One region of the Rhizobium sp. T1470 genome, then DNA from elsewhere that is predicted to be linked to it. Evidence: riboswitches for the same ligand, from Rfam matches in the RefSeq annotation. Region 1 holds a riboswitch; the other holds the start of a gene.
The links. A riboswitch is a leader RNA that binds a small molecule or an ion and turns the genes downstream of it on or off. The one in region 1 is predicted to bind S-adenosylmethionine.
Positions count from the first base shown of each region.

Region 2: another riboswitch for S-adenosylmethionine. It lies ahead of metA (homoserine O-succinyltransferase); the one in region 1 lies ahead of WGT02_RS04175 (O-succinylhomoserine sulfhydrylase).

Region 1 is NZ_CP148091.1:832,315-836,824, forward strand. Features, by position in the region: gene WGT02_RS04165 (Hsp33 family molecular chaperone) at 1-662, shown strand, start outside; gene apaG (Co2+/Mg2+ efflux protein ApaG) at 663-1,055, opposite strand; gene WGT02_RS04175 (O-succinylhomoserine sulfhydrylase) at 1,254-2,438, opposite strand; SAM riboswitch at 2,484-2,562, opposite strand; gene WGT02_RS04180 (2'-deoxycytidine 5'-triphosphate deaminase) at 2,635-3,729, shown strand; tRNA gene WGT02_RS04185 (tRNA-Gly) at 4,214-4,287, shown strand; gene WGT02_RS04190 (CsbD family protein) at 4,445-4,510, shown strand, end outside.
Region 2 is NZ_CP148091.1:63,615-68,124, reverse strand. Features, by position in the region: gene WGT02_RS00330 (aldose epimerase family protein) at 26-1,048, opposite strand; gene metA (homoserine O-succinyltransferase) at 1,185-2,108, opposite strand; SAM riboswitch at 2,144-2,221, opposite strand; gene WGT02_RS00320 (ABC transporter ATP-binding protein/permease) at 2,372-4,198, shown strand; gene WGT02_RS00315 (DUF5666 domain-containing protein) at 4,203-4,510, opposite strand, start outside.

The sequences.
Region 1 (4,510 bases):
ACAAGGCCATCGCCGCTGGGCAAATCGAGCCTGAACAGCTGCTCGGCAAGGGTATGCTGGCGTTTACGATCGATCAGGGGAAGTTTAGCCAACCCTATCAGGGCATCGTTGCGCTCGACGGAGCGACCCTCGAGGAAATCGCCGGCGCCTATTTCCGCCAGTCGGAGCAAATTCCGACGCGAGTGCGTCTTGCCGCTGCCGAGCTCTTCGATCGCGACGACGTGGGCAAGCCGCGTCACCGTTGGCGGGCAGGGGGGCTCGTGGCCCAGTTCCTGCCGGTAGCGCCGGAGCGCATGCGCCAGCCGGATCTTCATGGGGGCGACGGTGACACGGCCGGCGGTTCCCACAAGGAAGACGATGCATGGATGGAAGCCCGCTCGCTCGTTGAAACGATCGACGCCGACGAGTTGACGGATCCGCAGGTGGGCACAGAGAGGCTGCTGTACCGCCTGTTCCACGAACGCGGCGTTCGCGTCTACGAACCGCGCGAGGTCTTCGATCGCTGCAGCTGTTCGCGCGAAAAGATCAAGGGCGTGCTGAAGGGTTTCTCTGCCGAGGAAATCGATGACAGCCAGGAAGACGGCGCGATCTCGGTCACCTGCGAGTTCTGCTCGACAACCTACCGCTTCGAAGTGGAAGAGGTGGCTGAGGCTGCCGAGTGATCAGTTCAGGACTCTGAGCAGCCCTGGCGAATCCAGCGAGAAGGCGGGTATTTCGACATCGAAAAGCTCGCCTTCATCCGTTTCCATCTGGTAGTGGCCGAACATCAGCCCTGATGGCGTATCCAGTGGGCAGCCCGAGGAATATTCATAGGTATCGCCCGGAGCAAGCCGCGGCTGTTCGCCGACAACGCCGGCGCCCGTGACCTCATCGACGATCCCGTTCTGGTCTGTGATGTTCCAGTAGCGGTTCACCAATCGCACGGTCGTGTCGGAATTGTTGCTGATGACGATCTTGTAGCCCCAGACATAACGATCGTCCTCCGGATCGGATTGCTCCTCCAGATAAAAGGGTTCGAAGACGACTTCAATGTCGCGTGTAAGGGCGCGGTACATGCCTACACCATAGTCAACATACGTTACCGGTATCTTATACGGCGGCCCATCCGTCAATAAACCGATAGGCGATCAAGTCCCGAATGCCTGCAATGGCAAGAGGTTTCGCGTGCTAAGCCTAATTTTAGCCCGCCTCGCGTGTGGCGGAAGCGCATGGCGGTCGGCCGGATCGCAGGTGATCCGGCCGATATGGGCTGATCAGGCGTTCACCTTGGCGAGCGCCTGGGCAAAATCCTCGATCAGATCGTCCGTGTCCTCGATGCCCGCAGAGAGACGAACGGTGCCGCCGGAGATGCCGAGCTCTGCGCGCGCCTCGTCGGTCAGGTTCTTGTGCGTCGTCGTCGCCGGGTGCGTGATCAGGCTCTTGGCGTCGCCCAGATTGTTGGAGATCTTGACGATATCAAGCGCGTTTTGAAGCGCAAAGGCTGCGTCCTTGCCACCCTTCAATTCGATGGCAACAAGCGTTGAGCCGCCCTTCATCTGCTTGGCGACGATGTCGGCCTGCGGATGATCCTTGCGGCCGGGATAGATTACCTTGGCGACCTTCGGCTGATCAGCCAGGAAGTCGGCGATCTTCGACGCATTTTCGGTCTGCTGCTTGACGCGCAGTGGCAGTGTCTCGAGGCCCTTCAGCAGCGTCCACGCCGTGAACGGCGACATCGCCGGGCCGGTGTGGCGGTAGTAGTCCTGCAGGTTCTCGTTGACCCATTCCGTGTCGGAGAGGATCACGCCGCCGAGGCTGCGGCCCTGACCATCGATGTGCTTGGTGGCCGAGTAGACGACGATATGCGCGCCGAGCTCGAGTGGCTTCTGGAAGATCGGGGTTGCAAAGACGTTATCGACCACGACCTTGGCGCCGATCTGGTTGGCGAGCCTGGCAACACCGGCGATGTCGATCACTTCCAGCGTCGGGTTCGTCGGGCTTTCCAGGAAGAACACCTTCGTGTTCGGACGGATCGCCTTTTCCCAGTTCTCGAGATGGCGACCATCGACCAGCGTGCATTCGATGCCGTATTTCGGCGCAAGCGTCTCGACGACCCAACGGCAGGAGCCGAAGAGGGCGCGGGCTGCGACGATGTGGTCGCCTGCCTGCACCTGGCAGAGGATCGCCGCGGTGACGGCTGCCATGCCCGAGGCCGTGGCACGGGCCTCCTCGGCACCTTCGAGCGCGCACATGCGCTTCTCGAACATGTCGTTGGTCGGGCTGCCGTAGCGAGCGTAAATATAGCCTTCGGTCTCGCCCTTGAAGCGTGCTTCGGCCGCTTCCGCGCTTTCATAGACGAAGCCCTGCGTGAGGTAGATTGCTTCGGAGGTCTCGCCATATTGCGAGCGCAGCGAACCGCCGTGGACGAGTTGGGTTGCCGGGCGCCAAGTCTTGCTCATGAATCACCACTTTCAAACAACAAAAAAACCGGCCGCGAAAGCAGACCGGTTTTGCACCCGGTCCTTTTAGCCACTTGTTTAACGTGGCTGCAAGCCGACCGGCCAAATCACCACGGGATAAAGCTGCAATACTGCCGTTCTATGCTTGCGTCAATTCCTTGAGTTTGGTTTTGTCTGCGACAAATATGGATGAGGCATGATGGCTCGCGTAACAGGAATTTTGGCAGATCGTGCGATTGCCGCGCTCTTTGAGGCCGGGCGTCTCACCTCTGAGCGCGATTTAGATCACGACCAGATCCAGCCGGCAAGCCTCGACCTCAGGCTTGGCGCCAAGGCGTTCCGCGTTCGCGCGAGTTTCATGCCGGGCCCATCCCATCTCGTGTCCGACAAGCTCGATCGCCTAAGCCTTCACGTCGTCGACCTCTCCGAAGGTGCCGTGCTGGAGACAGGCTGTGTCTATATCGTTCCGCTGATGGAGCGCCTCGACCTGCCGACCGATATGTCGGCCTCGGCCAACCCGAAGAGCTCGACGGGGCGTTTGGATATCTTCACGCGTGTCATCACCGACTATGCGCAGGAGTTCGATAAGATCCCGGCCGGCTATTCCGGCCCTCTCTACCTCGAAATCAGCCCGCGCACTTTCCCGATTGTCGTGCGCCGGGGCTCGCGCCTGTCGCAGATCCGCTTCCGTGTCGGGCATTCTCTGCTCGGCGAGCCCGAACTTCTGGCGCTGCACGATGCCGAAACGCTGGTTGCCAGCAAGCAGCCGAACGTCTCGGGCGGCGGTATTGCGCTGTCGATCGATCTTGCGGGCGACAAGGACGGCCTGATCGGCTACCGCGGCAAGCATCACACCGCCGTCGTCGATGTCGACAAGAAGGCGCAGCACGACATCTATGATTTCTGGGAGCCTCTCTATAGTCGCGGCCGCAACGAGCTGATCCTGGATCCTGACGAGTTCTACATCCTCGTCTCCCGCGAAGCCATCCATGTGCCGCCGCACTACGCGGCCGAGATGACCCCCTTCGATCCGCTGGTCGGCGAATTCCGCGTGCACTATGCCGGCTTCTTCGACCCAGGCTTCGGCCACGCGCCCGCTGGCGGCCGCGGCAGCCGCGCCGTGCTCGAGGTCCGCAGCCACGAGGTTCCCTTCATCCTCGAAGACGGCCAGATCGTCGGCCGCCTCGTCTACGAACATATGCGGGAGCACCCGGAAAGCCTCTACGGCTCCGGCCTCGGCTCGAACTATCAGGCGCAGGGCCTGAAGCTTTCCAAGCACTTCCGCATTTGAGCGTCCTGGTGTGCTCGGTCGCTGGTTGTCGCTTTCGCGTCGGCCGCCAGAGGGCGCCGTTCGCCATCATTCGGCCAGAGGTGGGGCAATGTTTCTGCCGTCGATTTGAAGGAGCGGCGCGTGATAAGGTCCGGCCGGTAGAATCTTCTTGAGCCTTGTGGTGTTCGTGCTGTGACGGTGTGGGGTCCTAGATCGGGACAAGGACCGATGGGCGCGCGAACACACGCTTAATCCTGACATTGTCATGAGTCAGATGAATTGAAGGGCGGTTCGCGCGTGCTTTTGTTTTGTTCGTGAGAGCGCTTATAACGTTCGGGTTATTTGCCGCCAAAGGTATTTTACTATGAAAAGGAAGTATTGATCCGCAGTTGTGACCCCACCTACCAAACCGCGCGGTGGCTGCAATATCAGAAGTGCCTTGTTACGGTTGTCGGTGTTTGACCGCTTGACAGCGGCCATCATCTGTAGAAAGTCTCGCTCTAGTGCGGGTGTAGCTCAATGGCAGAGCAGCAGCTTCCCAAGCTGAATACGAGGGTTCGATTCCCTTCACCCGCTCCACTTAAGCGCTTCACCCGCTCCGCGAAGGCCACAGGGCGCATCGCCGACAACGCAGAAAGCAAAAAGATCCTGATCGCTACCTGACGGAGCGAAGCGGCGGAACACTCTTATGCCGCGGCCGTTTAGTCTCCAGTCCAACAAAGCAAGGAGAAACGTTATGGATTGGAACCGCGTCGAAGGAAACTGGAAGCAGATGAAGGGCAAGATCAAGGAGCAGTGGGGC
Region 2 (4,510 bases), 770 kb from region 1:
TTCATTCGAGCACAAGATCAGAGCGTCAACTCTTCGTGAAAACGTAGTCCGTTTCCTGACGCAGGACTTCGCCCGGGCGCAGAACGGCGTCCGGAAATCCCTCGTGATTGATTGCATCAGGCCAGATCTGCGTTTCCAGGCAGAAGCCGGCGAACGGACCATACTTGCGTCCGCCGAGGCCGGGCACAGGCACGTTGAGCTTGAAGGCGGCATAGAACTGGACGCCGGGCTCCGTGGTGCGTACTTCCAGCGAAACGCCCGAGTTCAGGCTGCGGGCAAGCGCGACGGACCGCTTGGCGGTCCGGTCGTCGGAAAGGCAGAAATTGTGATCGTAGAGCGCCTGCTCGCTGCCGTCGAACCGCTTCATCGGCGACATCTCGCGGAAGTCGAAGACAGTTCCGGCGACGGGTCGGATCTCACCCGTCGGGACCTGCAGTTCATCGGTGACGAGGTAGCCGTCGGCTGCGATCATGATGTCGTGGCCGAGCGCATCGTCGCGGCCGTCGAGGTTGAAATAGGCATGCTGGCAAACGTTGGCGATCGTCGGCTGATCACTGGTCGATTCGTAGACGACGGAGAATTCGCCGTTGCCATGCACCCAGTAGGTTGCCTGGATGGTGCAGTTGCCCGGATAGCCGGCGCGGCCGTCCGGATCGACGATCTTCAGCACAACGCGGTCGACATCATGCTCGACGATTGTCCAGTTCTGCTTGGCGATGTTGTCGCTGCCGCCATGAAGATGGGTCACGCCCTTCTCGTTGAGATCGAGCTGATAGTTCTTGCCATCCAGCGTGAACCTGCCGCCGCCGATGCGGTTTGCGCAGCGCCCGGGCGTTGCGCCAAAGTAGGAGGAGTGAGCGGGGTAGCTGTCGAAATCGTCGAAGCCGAGCAGAAGCGGGGCATCGTGGTCGTCGAGGCGGAGATCCTGAATGACGGCACCCCAGGTGATGATCTTGGCTGTCAGCCCGCCACCTTTGATCTCGATCCGATAGACAGTTTCTCCCGACTTGGTTTGCCCAAAAACTTCCCGTTTCAACAATTCCGCCATAACGACCGTCCAGATCTATCTTCGAGTGAGGCAGCGAACCTGCCCCCATTTGCCGCAAACCGCAACGGTGTGCCGCAAAAAAGAAACGCTGCCAGGCCGGGGACACGCTCCGCCCAGTGGCCTGGCGTTGCTCGTGTCAGTCGCTCTTGCCGATATCGTTGAGATCGTACGGCGTGGTCTGGTAGATCTCGTTGATCCAGTTGCCGAACAACAGGTGCGCGTGGCTGCGCCAGCGGTTTTGCGGCGTCAGCGACGGATCGTTGTGCGGGAAGTAGTTGTGCGGCATCTTGATCGGAACGCCGGCATTCACGTCGCGGAAATATTCGTCGGAAAGCGACGTTGAATCATATTCCACATGATTGAACATATAGAGCCGCTTGCCCTTCCGCTCATGCACGAGGCAGACGCCCATTTCGTTGGATTCCATCAGGATCTCAAGGCTTTCCGACTTTTCGATGTCGCCGCGGCGGACTTCGGTCCAGCGCGACACCGGCACTTCGAAATTGTCCGAGAAACCGTTCAGGTAAACGGATGACGGCTTCAGGTTCCGGTGCCGGTAGACGCCGAAGGCCTTCTCCTTGAGCTCATACTTCGCAACACCGTGGAAATGATAGATCGCGGCCATCGCGCCCCAGCAGACGTTCATCGACGAATGGACGTTGGTTTCCGTCCAGTCGAAAATCTGCTGCATTTCGCGCCAATAGTTCACGTCCTCGTAGGGCAGCGTCTCGATCGGCGCGCCGGTAGTGATGAAGCCATCGAACTTGCGGTGCTTCACTTCCTCCCACGTCTGGTAGAAGGCGAGAAGATGGTCTTCCGAGGTGTTCTTTGCTTTGTGGTTACCCACGCGGATGAGCGAAAGCTCCACCTGCAGTGGAGACGCGCCGACCAGGCGGGCCATCTGCAATTCCGTCTTGATCTTGTTCGGCATGAGGTTGAGAAGCCCGATCTGCAGCGGTCGGATGTCCTGACGGATAGCCACCGTCTCGGTCATCACGCGCACGCCTTCCTGAACCAGGGTTTCAAATGCAGGCAAGGTATCGGGGATCTTGATGGGCATTGCGGTCACTCGATCAAAACAACGAATACATCGCTATCGGTCCGCACGCGGCCCTTTAGCGACTTCTTTAACGTGGCTGCAAGCCGGCCGGCCAAATCACCACGGAGCGTTCTAAATAGCGTTAGTCGACCTGCGAATCAATTGCCCAAACGAACGGAGGGGTCGATGCGAAGTCACTCCCACGTTAATGACTGCTAGAATCTGTTGGTGGACACAACGAATCACGATGTTTATTGAAGTAGAATGACGGCTAGGGACGCGTAATGGCAGATGACCTCGAAGGCAGGCCAAGCATTCAAGGGCAAGACAGAGTAGGATACGATCTGAGCCTGGGCTATCGCTTGAAGGTCATGTTCTCGGCTTTCTGGCATTCACCCGTGCGCGGAAGGGTCTTGCTGATCGCAACGGCGCTGATCGCCATCATTCTCGCCACCGCCTATGCGACCGTCATCCTCAACCAGTGGAACGCGCCCTTTTACGACAGCATCGCTCGGCGCGATTTGCATGGGTTCTTTCATCAGCTGAAGGTCTTCGCGCTGATCGCGGGCATGCTGCTCTTGCTCAACGTCGTGCAGGCCTGGCTGAACCAGATGACCGCGCTCTACATGCGCGAAGGTCTGACGCGCGATCTCGTCAACCAATGGCTCCAGCGCAAGCGTGCGCTGCGGCTTTCGGCCAGCGGCCTCATCGGCGTCAATCCCGATCAGCGCCTACACGAAGATGCCCGCAACCTCGCGGAAAGCACGACGACCCTGATGATCGGGCTGGTGCAGGCGACGATCTTGCTGATCAGTTTCATCGGCGTGCTATGGGAATTGTCCAGCGGCTTTATCTTCCGTTTCGGCACCTATGCCTTCTCCATTCCGGGCTATATGGTTTGGGCCGCAATCTTCTATGCGGCGTCCGCATCGATTCTCAGCCAGCTGGTAGGCCGCAAGCTTGTGAAGCTCAATGCGGATCGTTTCTCGAAGGAGGCGGAACTTCGCTTTGCGCTGATGCATGCCAACGAGAACATGCCGGCGATCACGGTGGCGCGCGGCGAGGAGAATGAGCAGCAGCGTATCAATACCGACATCAGCGCGGTGCTCGCCGTCATCAAGCGGGTGGCGATGGCCAACGTCAACCTCACCTGGGTGTCAGCCGGCTACGGCTGGCTTGTCGTGGTCATCCCGATCATTGTAGCCGCACCGGCATACTTCTCCGGCGGCCTGACGTTTGGCGAGCTGATGGTATCGGTCGGTGCTTTCAACCAGGTCAACACGGCCCTTCGCTGGTATGTGGCGAACTTCGGTCCCATTGCCGAATGGCGCGCCACACTGATGCGTGTCACCGATTTTCGTCAAGCGCTCACCACCATGAGCGACGAGATCAATCTCAGGGGCACGATTAGCTACGAGCGCAACCCGCCTGGAACACTGACGCTGGACCATGTACGGATCGCTTCTAAGATTGGCGAAGAGATCGACCAGTGCGGCGGGTTCCGCGTCCACGAAGGCGCCGTGACGATCAAGGCCGGCGAAAAGGTCATGATCAACGGCGATCACAACGTGAACCGCAAACTGCTCTTCCTTGCACTCTCCGAGCTTTGGCCATGCGGGGGCGGTAAGATCGGCTTGCCGCCCACGGACGACATGCTTTTCGTCGCGCAATCGGCCTACATCCCCGGGGGTTCGCTCCGCGAAGCGCTGGCGTTTCCCGAGTCTGCGGACACCTATCAGAATGCCGACGTTGTGGCAGCACTGGAGAAGGCAGGCCTCCACCATCTGGTTTCCCGGCTCGATACCCGGGCCCGGTGGGACAAGCTGCTCGATTCCGACGAGCAGCGCGCGATCGGTTTTGCTCGCCTGCTTCTCGTACGACCGAAATGGATCGTGTTCGACGAAGTGCTGGAAGGCATGGAGCCGGAATGGCAATCATCGATGATGGACGTCCTGGCTTCGATGCCTGACACCACGATGATCTACATCGGTCGCTCGGACGCCTTCGTCGACACTTTCAAGCCCCGCGTGCTGCATCTGGAAGCTCTGCATGCGAAGCCGGAAGTGAAGGTCGTGGCAAAAGCGCCAAACGCACCCGCACCCGCGCTCTGACGGCTTACATCGGCGGCACGACGCCGTTTTTACCGACTGTGACGTTTGCTGCGCACACCGTGCCGTCTGCAGCTCTTTCTCCCATCACGATCACGCGCGCTCCTGCGACAAGGTCTGCCTTTCCGGCAGGGGTGAAGGTGACGATCGGTGTATCGTCGGCGATCGATATCGTCTTTTCCTTGCCCTGATATGTCAGCGTGATGGTGTGGCCATCGACTGCCTTGACGGCTTTCGCGACCGTCGCGTTGGTCATCGTGCTGTTTGGCCTCAAGTCCCAAGGGCGACTGCCTTCTCCGGTGCCCTTCATCGCTC